2 regions of the Halomonas sp. FeN2 genome follow, and region 2 is predicted to be linked to the other one. Evidence: predicted binding sites of a transcription regulator. Region 2 holds the regulator's gene; the other holds the start of a gene.
The links. Region 2 encodes FliA, which starts transcription of late flagellar genes. Its sites were predicted from a motif close to CTAAAGTTNNNNNNNNNNCNGCCGATA; they were not measured.

Region 1: the regulator FliA is predicted to act here: its motif matches at 4,176-4,202, upstream of KF947_RS07285 (FliC/FljB family flagellin).

Annotation. Positions count from the first base shown of each region.
Region 1 covers NZ_CP074200.1:1,566,006-1,572,239, reverse strand. The annotation lists gene KF947_RS07300 (UDP-glucose dehydrogenase family protein) at 1-772, shown strand, start outside; gene fliD (flagellar filament capping protein FliD) at 902-2,263, shown strand; gene fliD (flagellar filament capping protein FliD) at 2,472-3,863, shown strand; gene KF947_RS07285 (FliC/FljB family flagellin) at 4,276-5,463, shown strand; gene KF947_RS07280 (glycosyltransferase) at 5,651-6,234, shown strand, end outside.
Region 2 covers NZ_CP074200.1:2,664,362-2,670,595, forward strand. The annotation lists gene flhF (flagellar biosynthesis protein FlhF) at 1-689, shown strand, start outside; gene KF947_RS12245 (hypothetical protein) at 686-1,252, shown strand; gene KF947_RS12250 (flagellar protein FlhE) at 1,278-1,709, shown strand; gene KF947_RS12255 (RNA polymerase sigma factor FliA) at 1,736-2,437, shown strand; gene KF947_RS12260 (motility protein A) at 2,481-3,302, shown strand; gene KF947_RS12265 (flagellar motor protein MotB) at 3,308-3,982, shown strand; gene KF947_RS12270 (diguanylate cyclase) at 4,006-6,012, shown strand; gene KF947_RS12275 (hypothetical protein) at 6,013-6,234, opposite strand, start outside.

The DNA.
Region 1 (6,234 bases), 1.1 Mb from region 2:
GTGCTACGCCCCTTACAACCGCAACCACGAAAAACTGATGTTTATGAGCGTGCGGGCTGCCGAGCTAACCAAATACGCCGCCAATGCCATGCTCGCCACCAAAATCAGCTTTATGAACGAGATCGCCAATCTTGCCGAACGGCTTGAGGTGGATGTCGAAGACGTGCGCCGAGGGATTGGCAGCGACCCACGTATTGGCTACCACTTTATCTACCCTGGCTGCGGTTACGGTGGCTCTTGCTTCCCCAAAGATGTCCAGGCATTAGAGCGGGCAGCGCGTCAACTAGGCTATACGCCGGAACTGCTCAGCGCCGTCGAATCGGTTAATTTGCGTCAAAAGCAAACCCTGTTCACAAAACTGCAAGACAACCTAGGCAGTCTAAGTAGCAAGACTATTGCTGTTTGGGGCTTGGCCTTTAAACCCAACACAGACGATATGCGCGAAGCCCCTAGCCGCACGTTAATGGAAGCACTCTGGCAAGCGGGCGCTAAGGTGCAGGCGTTCGACCCTGAAGCCATGACAGAGTGCCGCCGCATTTATGGCGAGCGGGATGACCTAATGCTGGCAGGAGATCGGATTCAGGCTGTTAAAGGTGCCGATGCTTTGGTTATCTGCACCGAGTGGAAAGAGTTTCGCAGTGTCGATTTTGATTGGCTAGCCGACCAGCTGGCTGAAAAAGTCGTCATTGATGGGCGTAACTTGTACACGCCAAGTGCTGTTGAAGAAGCGGGGCTGCGTTACATAGGGGTGGGGCGGAAAAGCCACGATTAGGTAGCGAGCTAAAAAAAGGTTTAAGTTTAATGTTAAATGGTCGATAGTTATTAACTACTAGGATGATAAATTACTTCACGAGCAGTGTAATCAGTAGCGTGATGACGTTATAAAAGAGGACGGTAAAGTATGGCTTCCATTTCATCACTTGGTATTGGCTCAGGCTTGGATCTCAACGGTTTATTGGATCAGTTGAAAGAGGCCGAGGAACAGAAGCTTGTGCCGATTCTTGAGCGGCAGGAAACACAGCAGACCAAAATTTCCGCTTATGGTCAGTTGAAGAGCGCGCTCTCTCAGTTTCAAACTGCCGCTGATGCGCTTAATGACAGCACTCTTTACGAAAGCCTTTCCACTAATGTGGGTGGTTCAGCCATCACTGCCGCTGCTGATGCGGAAGCACAGCCAGGTAGCTATAATGTTACCGTCGACACTCTAGCCACTCGCGGCACGCTTGCTTCAGAAGGGGTAGCCGCCGCAGATGAGGGCATCACCGCTGCTGACCAAAAATTAACCCTGAACTTCGCTGATGGTTCCACCCAAGAGATCGATATAGCGTCAGGCAGCACTCTGGAAGGTATTCGCGATACGATTAACGCCACTGAAGACGCTGGCGTGAACGCGACTATTATTAATGATGGTACCAATTTCCGCCTCGCACTTAGCTCTAGTGAAACCGGGGCAGATGCCTCTATTGCCGATTTCAGTTTTGACGGTGCTGCCCCGTTCACTTCAGATACCGCTAATACGCTGCAAAGCGGTACTGATTCAGCGCTTACCGTTAACGGTATTGATATCACCAGCTCCACTAATCAAGTTGAAGGCGCTATCCAGGGCGTGACGCTAAACCTTCAAGAAGAGGGTGATAGCACGGTCTCCGTTGAGCAAGACACCCGCGCTGTTCGCGAGGCTGTTACCAATTTTGTAGAGGCCTATAACGGTCTCAAAGATAAAATTGGCGATTTAACCAGCTTCAATTTTGAAACCGGCGAGGCAGGCGAGCTGTTGGGAGACGGTACCGTCCGTACCGTCGAGTCTCGCTTGCGTGATGTGCTGGGTGGGGCTGTGGAGGGTGAGCTCTCCATTCTTAGCGATATCGGTATTTCGCACAAGTACGATAGCGGGCTGGGGTATAGCAAACTTGAGGTCGATCAAGACAAGCTTGATGATGCCATTGCTAATAACCAAGGTGCGCTTGCAACCTTCTTCGCAGGCGATTCGGATGAGGCGGGTATGGCAGGGCAAATTAATACAGCTGTCGAACAATTGCTTGGCTCTAATGGCCGCGTGGAAGGAGCGATTAGCGGGGCGGAAAATCTCAACAAGTCGCTTGTAGAGCAATACACCCGTATGGAGCAATCAATTGAGCAGACGATGTCTCGTTACCGCAGCCAGTTTGGTCAACTGGATGGCATGATTGCGCAAATGAACCAGACCAGCAGCTATCTTACCCAACAGTTCGATGCATTAGACGCCCAACTAGGCCGTGGCTAATCCGCTCTGTTGCTTTCCCTCCTCGTCCCCAATGAACGCCTGCGCTAAGCAGGCGTTTTTATTAGCAAAAGAAGAATAATTAACTTAGCGAAAGAAAAAGCGCTAAAGTTGCCCGCTAATCAGCCGATAAAATTACATACCACAATTGCCAGCGTGCCCATGCGCTGAATGTTTCAGGTTTAGCCTTTTTTACTGAGGAACAGTCAATATGGCGACGATAACCTCCCTTGGCGTTGGCTCGGGTCTTGACCTGACTGGCCTATTGGATCAACTGCAGAAAGCAGAGCGCGGCAAGCTTGCGCCCATTACGCAGCAGAAAACACAACAGCAAGCCAAGGTTTCGGCCTATGGCCAGCTGCAAACATCGCTGAACGCTTTTAAAGACGCCGTAGGAAAAATCAACGACCCTGAACTCTATCAGAGCCTGTCTGCCAATGTGCAGGGAGAGGGCGTAAAAGCAACAGCCACCGCCGATGCATTGCCCGGCAGTTACCGCGTTCAAGTTAGCCAGTTGGCCACCGCAGGCACGCTCGCGTCTACCCGCGTTACCGCTCAAGATGCAGCGCTCGACTTACAAGGTGCAACTGCGTTTAAGCTTAGCTTCGGCAATGGCGATAGTGTCGATATTGCCCTAACAGCCGATAGCAGTCTAAGCGATATTCGTGATGCAATTAATGCTGACAAAGAGTCGGGAGTCAGTGCCTCTATCATCAATGACGGTACGGGCTATCGATTGGCGCTGAGTTCCAAGGAAAGCGGCGCTGAGGCCTCAATCAATAGTTTCAGTTTTGTAGATGCCGGTGGTGTGGCTGTGGCTGGCCCCTTTAGTGAAGATGCGGCTACCCAGCAGATGGGCAAAGATGCCATGTTGAAGGTCAATGGCATTGATATCACCAGTGCCAGTAACCAAATTGAAGATGCGATTCAAGGCGTCACACTCAACATTGCAAGTTTAGCGTTGGAAGACGGCGGGACGGCTACCAGTACGGTAAGTGTTGAACGAAACACCCTGGGGGTGCGCGAGGCGGTAGGTGCATTCGTCAAAGCCTATAACGGCTTAGAAGGCACAATCAATAACCTGACAAAATACGATAGTAAAACCCAGACCGCCGGCAAGCTGCTAGGAGACAGCACGGTGCGCACCATAGAGTCTCGGTTGCGCAGTGTGATGATAGGAAGTGTTGCAGGCAGTGAGCTTTCTACCCTTAACCAGCTAGGTATTACCTTGCAGCGTGACGGTACGCTAAAACTTGATGAAGACAAGTTAAGTGATCTGGCGGCCAACAGTCCTGACTCGCTCAGCGATTTTTTTGCAGGCAAAGATGAAGCGAGTGGCATGGCTGGGCAGCTAACCACGACGTTAACTAACCTGTTGAGCGATAACGGGACTATCAAAGGGGCCATTACGGGAGCGGAGAATCGCGTAAAAAGTTTAGATGAGCGCTACGCACGTATGGAAAAGACCATTGAGAGCACCATCGACCGCTATCGCAAACAGTTTGGTCAGTTGGATGGCATGATCGCGCAAATGAACCAAACCAGCTCTTACCTCACCCAGCAGTTTGATGCACTTGACGCTCAGTTAGGCCGCAAAAAGTAGAGCCATCTCAGCAGGCATTGTTTTAAAATGACAAAACAGCGCTTAGCGCTGTTTTGTCATTGTGGTGGGAAGCGGCTTTAGTTCACGGAGATTTCTGCTTCCAGCCGGACTGTTGCAATCGTGGGACGTAGCTTTAGCTCGCGACGCTTTTTGCTTCCAGCTGGACTGGTGCAATTGTGGGAGGTAGCTTTAGCTCGCGACCAAAGCGCGAAATCCAGTGAAGCGATCTCATACTCTCACGGCCACCCCGCCCAAGCATGAAACTCTTCACTATTCAGTTACCAACGTTTACATCTTTTTTTACCACTTCCCCTAAAGAAACCTCACGCGCTGCCGTTAATTAATATAACGGCACAAACAGTGGCCGAAAGCAGGCCTCAGGGCCAGTGTCCAAAGCAAGGAGTATCATCCCATGTCAGTGATCAATACCAACATCACAGCAATGATCGGCCAAAACAACCTTGGCAAATCACAGAACGCACTGTCTACCGCCATGGAGCGTTTGTCCTCTGGCCTGCGCATCAACAGCGCTAAAGATGACGCCGCTGGCCAAGCCATCGCCAACCGTATGACTTCACAGATCACTGGTCTGTCACAGGCTCAGCGTAACGCCAACGACGGTATCTCCGTTGCGCAAACCGCTGAAGGCGCCCTGAACCAGGTAAACGACAACCTGCAGCGTATTCGTGAACTGGCCGTTCAGTCTCAGAATGACACCAACTCTGCTGACGACCGTGCTTCCATCCAGGACGAAATTACTCAGCGTCTGACCGAAATCGATCGTATCTCTGAGCAGACTGACTTCAACGGCGTTAAAGTTCTGGCCCAAGATCGCAGCCTGTCTATCCAGGTAGGTGCCAACGACGGTGAGTCCATCGACGTTGCGCTGGAAAAAATCACTGCTGACACACTGAGTTTGGCTAGTTTCAACGTAAACGGTCCAGGTGCGAATCTTGGCGCTGCCGTAGCTGCCGACTATACCGCAGCATATGGTGAGGGTACTGGCGTAACCAGCAATACTGTCAATGATTTCTCAGGTGCTTTAGCCACTAACTTGGGTGTTTCCGCGGCAGCAGTAGATAGCGCTGCTACAGCGCAAGTTGATGATAGTGGCAACTGGTACGTTAACGTTACTGTTACTGCTCAAAGTAATGCAGAAGCGAACTCTCTTAGCTTGCAAGGTATCGAAGCCACTTCTGGTACCGCAGTTACCTTCCAAGTAGCGCTTGATCCTTCTGAAGCAGCTGTAACTACGGGAAACACCACTGCTGCATATACTGTTCCTGGTGCTGAATTGGGTGCAAAAGACCTGCTTAGCAGCGCGACTGCTAACCCGATGGAGCAGCTTGATAAGGCTCTCAAGCAAGTCGATGAGCTACGCTCTGGCTTGGGTGCGATCCAAAACCGCTTTGAGTCAGCGATTACTAACCTGCAGACTAACGAAACTAACCTTTCCGCTGCTCGGTCGCGTATCGAAGATGCTGACTACGCAAGTGAAGTAGCCAACATGACCCGTGCACAGATCCTGCAGCAGGCTGGCACCTCTGTACTGGCCCAGGCTAACCAAACTCCGCAGAACGTACTTTCTCTGCTGGGCTAAGCCTTCAAGCTACTTATCCGTATCGTTCGGATTATCTACAGGCCTCCTCGATGGAGGCCTGTTTTTTTATTTAGGACATTGCTCTATTCAGTTGGCTGGGTTATTGGACGCTTTTCCCCCCTTAGTTCAGTTGGCCCCTTTGCTATGATAAAAAGTTAGTGTCGCTGCCATCAGGAACGTTTCTGCCATGTCGAATAAAAAGCCCAATCGCCCTTCACAAAATGCTCGCCAACGTACTTTGGGTGCTAGGGGAACCGCACAGGCATTAAAAAAAGCCAAAGATCGCACGGTACAACAGCCAGCCAGTGTGGCTGCATGGAAACAGTTGGGGGCAGAGCTTTCAGAAGCCGGTCAGTTTCAAGAAGCATTAGAAGCTCTAGATCGAGCCAGCTCACTGGTTGCTGATGATGCCGAAACATTGGCTCTTCAGGGCCGGATAACCCATCAAGCTGGTGACCCAGTAAGAGCACTGGCATTTTTACACAGTGCAATCGAGATCAACCCTAAATACGCCAAAGCACAGCATTATATTGGTTATATTTATTACACCCAGGCACGTTTTGATGAAGCGCTAAAACATGCCGAAATTGCCTGTGAGTTAATGCCAGGTGATGTCGATATGCTCAATACCTTAGGCAATACGTTGATGCAGACCTTCGATTATGCCCGAGCTAGAGATGCACTTGAAAAAGCCGTAAAATTAGCACCTAAAAATTACCTTTCGTGGAATAATCTGGGTAATGTATATAATGCTATTGGTGATCTTGATAA
Region 2 (6,234 bases):
CTGCCTTGACTTCATCAAACGGCGTCGCGGTACACCTACTACCGCGCTTTCCCGAATCGGATGCACTCGCGTGGCTGGAAGCCGAGCACTTGACCTGGGTCAGCCAAGTAGCCCCCAATCATCGAGTACTCTTTCACCACGAGCGCCAGACGGTTCGCCAGCTGTTTAATGACAGTGTGCTAACCCACCATGTGGGTGTGCGTTTTCGTGGTCAATCGGTGCAGCTTTGGACTGCCTACGCCGAAGTTGAGGATGCCAGCGGCTGTGCCCTGCTCGCCTGGTACGGGGAGGTGCGCGATCCGGAAAGCGCCAAAGTGGTGGTGCGCCGCTACTGGCTTACCCCGGCTCGCTTAGGGGCAGAAGTGCTCTCCCTCCTGTTAACCCAACTGCAAAGCGAAAGCCTGGCCGCCTTGACGCGGCGCGCTTGGCAGCAGTTAAAAGAGGCTGATAGTGGCGACCTAAATGCTGAAGTTCGCCTGTTAATGGCCAGCGGTGTGGCGTCAGTCGCCGGACATCTCGATGTCGCTGATGATGAAGAGGCGCAGACGCTGCGTGGTGATCTGCTCAACCTATTAGGTACCAGCCGCCGTCGCCGTGACACCGGTATGCTCGATGCGCTGGTCTATGCCTTTATGGCGCGGGATGCGATTCGCCAAATGGGCAGTGTTAGTCGAGAGGGCGTGGCGTGAGCGAACAAGATCAAGCCGCGGGACTGCGCAAGTGGGCAAATCTACAGCGCCAACAGCAGCAGACTGAGGGTGCTGTTGATGTCGCGGCGGCAGAGCCTGTGTCCGAACACACCTCACCCTTATTATCGCCAACGGTAGCGGCGGCGGAAGAGCCAACGACGGTGGCTCCGCCCAAGCCCAAAATTCCGCTTATTGTGGTCGGGCTACCCGGTAGTGGTGCGGCCCAGGTAAGCAAGGTCAAAGCGCGACTGGGGCAGTGGTCAACGCTAGGTAGAAGTTGGGCCGGGGATCCTGATGATTGGGATATTCGTATCGTCATGGCGGAAACGTCCGACCTTGCTCAGCTACGCGATCAATATAATCGTTGGGCGCTATGGATCAGTAGCGATGCCGATACTTTCGCAGCCATGTTCCGTACCTTGCGCCTGCTACATGAGCGTGGCGGGCCGCGTCGTTTGCTGGCGCTCCACGAGCCCCACTTGCCGCGCCAGGGGTTGCTCGATAACTTGCGCGAGGCCGCTGATTACTACTTAAATATGGAGTTACTGGTACTTGCACGATGAGCCCACTCTGCCGAGGAGACTAAGCATGCTAAGCTGGCTATTAAGAGGGAAACTGCCACTGATCTTAGTACTAGTGGCAGGTTGGCTACTAACAGGGTTAACGGGGAGTGCTCAGGCGGCGCCGGGTAGTTGGAGCAGCCAGATACCTGGGCTAATGGTGGCGATGGGTGATCGGGCAAGCGCTAGCCAAGCGGCTACCCCGCCAACTGCCGCTAACAACGTGCAGTCGGCTCAGCTTGGGCGCATTCATTGGCAGTTTCAACACTCCCCCGGCGCGCTATTAAACGCTTGGCTATGTCATCCTGAGCAGTGCGTTGCATTAACCGGTATGCGTGGTTCTACCACCGCATTAGTGGGGCGAGCCGCCGATGCGCCATTGCATTTTCGCTTCGCCTTACGCCCAGGCCAACGGCCTGTTCGTGTGCAAGGGTTACAATTGATTGTGAACTATCAGTGAAGGCTGGATAGCCGCGAGGCGAGAATATGTACACAGCACAGGGCAGAATCAAACAAAATGAGCTGTTGACGCAATACATGCCACTGGTGCGACGTCAGGCCTTGACGCTACAGGTTCGGTTGCCAGCAAGTATTGAGCTCGACGACCTTATTCAGGCTGGAATGGTGGGGCTGCTGGAAGCGCTGGGCCGTTTTGATGCCACCCAGGGGGCAACGTTCGCGACCTTCGCCAGTCAACGTATTCGCGGCGCAATGATGGATGAGTTACGCACCCGCGACTGGCTGCCCCGCAGCGTTCGCCGTTCGGCGCGTGCGGTTGAGGGCGCCGTTCGCCAATTAGAGCAACTGCTGGGGCGAGCCCCGGAAGAGAACGAAATTGCTCAACACCTCGAGATGCCGTTGAGCGAGTATCAGCAGTTGCTCAATGACACTAACAGCGGCCAACTGTTGCCGTTTGAAGAGCTGGTGGCCGAAGGCGGCGAGCCGATAAATAATGAGCTGGGCAATTCACCGTTCGAGCAGTTGCTTGATGGTCAGCAGCGGCAAACGTTGATTGACGCTATTGAAGCGCTTCCAGAGCGTGAAAAGCTGCTAATGGCGCTTTATTACCAAGAAGAGCTCAACCTCAAGGAAGTCGGAGCTGTGTTGGGCGTAACGGAATCACGCGTTTCTCAACTGCACAGCCAAGCCGTGAGTCGTTTACGCGCGCGTTTACACGACTCGGCATAACGCCAACGTTTTTTACTCACTTGTGACCGGCAAGGAGCCGTGGATGAATCCTTCGACGCTGATAGGCATATTTGCCAGCATCCTGCTGTTGGTGAGCGTGCTGTTTTTCACTGCAGAGTCCCCAGAGAGCTTTATCAATTTTCCGGGGTTGGCCATCGTGGTGACGGGTACACTAGCGGCGACCTTTATTAGCTATCCGCTGAAAGAGGTACTCCGCGTCGTACGGCTGGTGGGCTTGGTGTTCCGGCGTGAAAACACCTACATGCGTGACGATATCCGCGAATTGGTCGATATGTCGCGACTGTGGTTTAAAGGCGATGTGCGTGCGGTCGAGCGCGAGTTGGAGCATACCCGCAACCCGTTTTTACGTACCGGGATCCAACTGGTGATTGCCAATACCAAAGAGGATGAGATTTTTGACATGCTGCGCTGGCGCATTGCTCGCCTTAAAGCGCGGGAGCATGCTGAAGCACAAATATTTCGCACTATGGCCACCTATGCCCCCGCGTTTGGCATGATCGGCACCCTGGTGGGGCTGGTCAACATGCTGGAAGTCATGGACGCTGGCGACCTGCAGGTCATTGGCCCGCGCATGGCAGTGGCTCTGCTCACTACCTTCTACGGTATTTTACTCGCCAACTTGGTGTTTAAGCCTATTGCGGTGAAGCTAGAGCGCCGCACCGAAGATCGACTGATTACCATGAACATGGTGCTGGAAGGTATTTCCCTGATTACCAAGCGCCGTCTGCCGTCGTTTATTGAAGAGACCCTCAACTCCTTTGTGGCTAATTACCACGATGAGATTCGTGATAACAGCGTCAAACCCAGGCCTGATTCGTCGGTTAGTTCGGCGACGAAGGGGTAGGCCAGATGCTTGACCGTGATACACGCCACGCACTGGAAATGACGCCGTCGCCAGGCGATGGAGATGATGGTTGGCTTACCAGCTATTTGGATGTGCTGACGCTGCTCATCACGCTTTTTGTGCTGTTGCTTTCACTGACACCGCCGGGCGGCGGTGAGGCGGCTGATACTGCTTTCATGCGTTCAGCCAGCGCTGTATCATCACTGCCGCTGGCGTCGCTTGCCACCGGCATTCAGCCTCGCCATTCAGGCATTCAGCCGCAGTTTGACGGGCTCGACATCCCTGGTGTCAGCGTTTCGCAAGGGAGTGAAGGGGTCACACTACGCATTGATACCAGCCTTTTATTTCCCAGCGGCCAAGCTGTACTGACTGCTCGTGGGCAAGATGTGGTAGAAAGCCTTATCGATGTGCTGACCCGTTTTGACGGTCAGATTTCGGTAGAAGGCCACACCGACAGCGTACCTATCGCAACGGCCCGCTTCCCCTCTAATTGGGAGCTTTCATCAGCGCGGGCTATCGCTGTGGTGAGGCATTTAGAGCGCCAAGGGTTCAATATCTCTCGTATGCGGGCCGTCGGTTATGCCGACACCCAACCCATGGAACCGAACGCAACTGCGGAGGGCCGAGCTGCCAACCGTCGCGTAGAGCTGTTGCTAAGGCAGCAGGTCGAGGGTGAATAGATTGCGAGGCCACGTTTGTGTCCATGTACCACCCGCGGTTGCAGTCGTTTGGCGCTCTGCTGGTTTTAGATGCCGATTGTCGGCGCATTCAAGCCAGTAGCACCAACTTAACTCGCTTGACCGGTATTGAGCGCCCTGAAAATGGGTCGCTTACTCTTGCCTGCGCGCTGGGAAAACGGCTAAGCCAACGTATGCGTCGTGAACTGCAGGGGCGGCAGCGGCTCCCCGGCCCGCTAGTGTTTATTCGTTCCAAGCACAACAATGCGCGTTTTCAACTCCACGCTTACCGAGCGGGTGAGCAGGTCATCGTCGAGATCGAGCCACTTAACCCCCTGGTTAGACGCCGCCTGCTGGGTACGGTAAATGAGCGCTTGATGCATTTAGCTGAAGCGACCCATCAGGAAGAGCTACTCGACTGCTTGGTTAACGCTATTCAACAGCTTACCGGTCATGATCGGGTCACCGTATGCCATTTTGACAGCGATTGGCATGGTTTGATGGTCGCCGAGGCGCTTGGAAAGCAGCTGCCCTCGCTGTTGGGGCAGCGCTTTCCCTCAAGCGACTTCCCAGTTGCCCTGCGCAAAAGTTACCAACACTACCCTATGCGGTTAATTGAAGACGTCGATGCGTCGCCTGAAACGCTGGAGCCCGCCCACTCGGGAGCAAGCCTTAGCGGCAGTTTTTTACGCGCGCCTGCCCCGGAGCGGCAGCGCTATTTAAGCCGACTGGGAGTGCGTGGGTCATTCAGTTTGGCTATGCAGGGGGATACTGGCTTATGGGGGCTCGTGTTTTGCCATTCGCCAGCACCGCACTCAGTTGAGCCCCTCGTGCGTGATGCCGTTCGCACCCTGGTGCAAATGGCCACCCAGCGCATGCTGTTGCTGCGGGCGCGTCAAGAAGCCCGCTACCTGCAGCGGGTTCAGGATAGTCTGGTGCTCAGTGCGCGAGCGCGCAGCGAGCCGCAAAGCCCCCAGCAGCTACTTCATGAACAGGCGGCTATCTGGATGAAGCTGTTTCGCGCCCATGGCGTAGTGCTGTGGGTGAATGGGGGCGCTTATCAAGCGGGCGTGACGCCAGCCCCAGAAGCGATTAGCCAATTTGTGCTGCGTCTTGAAAGAGCCCATGTGCATAGCGGCCCTTGGTGCACGCGCGAAATCACCAAAGAGACGTTAACCGCTTCGCTAGCCATGCCCGAGCAGTGCGGGGCGCTAGCGGTGCCGCTGCCGATGAGTTCGACTCAGCGTGCCTGGCTGATTTTTTTTCGTCCTGAGCAGGTGGAAACGCTGTATTGGGCGATGCAGCCCACCACCAGCCCTAAACCGGCCGTGATATTGGCCCCATCGGTCGCCTGGTCTGAAGAGGTCGTCGGTAAGAGTGAAGCGTGGCTGCGGGTAGAGCGCTTAGCAGCGGTAGACTTGGGTGAAGACCTGACGCTGGCGATTTCAGCCTATGAAATTAGCTCACTGAATATGCACTTGGAGCATGAGCGCAAAGCCCTTGCCGAAGCCAACCAGCGTCTCGAGCAACTAGCACATTTTGATCCCTTAACCAAGGTATGGAACCGTTACCGCATTGAAGAAGCGATCAATGCAGAGCTAGTGGCTGCCAAGCGTTACGCGGCCGCCTTTGCCTTGCTACTGTTCGATGTGGATAACTTTAAGCAGATCAACGATGCTCACGGCCATAGCGTGGGTGACGATGTGCTGGTGGCCCTGGCGCGATTAGTGGAAAGCTCGCTGCGTGGCTGTGACCATCTGGGGCGCTGGGGAGGCGAAGAGTTTATTGTGCTGGCGACTCATTCCGATGTTGATGCCGCCATTGGTCTGGCCGAGCGGCTGCGCTCGCTGGTAGCAGAGCTTCATATAGAGGGGCTCGAGCAAACGGTTACGGTGAGTATCGGTGTCGCCGTTTGGCAACCGGGTGACAGCTGTAAAACCATTATCTCCCGGGCTGATGACGCCATGTACCGCGCTAAACATGGCGGACGCAACCGCGTTGAAAGGGCGCCTCAGCCTGCGGTGCTGCTTTAATCAAACCTTGGGGCCACTACTTTCACATTGGGTGAGCATCCGGTTGATCGCTGCGTCGGCGCCTTTTAGGCTAAAGGTCATATACCACGGCTCGCGCTCTTCCTGGTCGAAGCCGAGAAATAGCTGCTCTCCCTGGCGCATGTCGGCCATTAGTGAGTCCAAGTCACCTAAATAAAAGTGGGCATAAAACCCGTCATCGCCGCGCTCAGTGATAAATTCCGC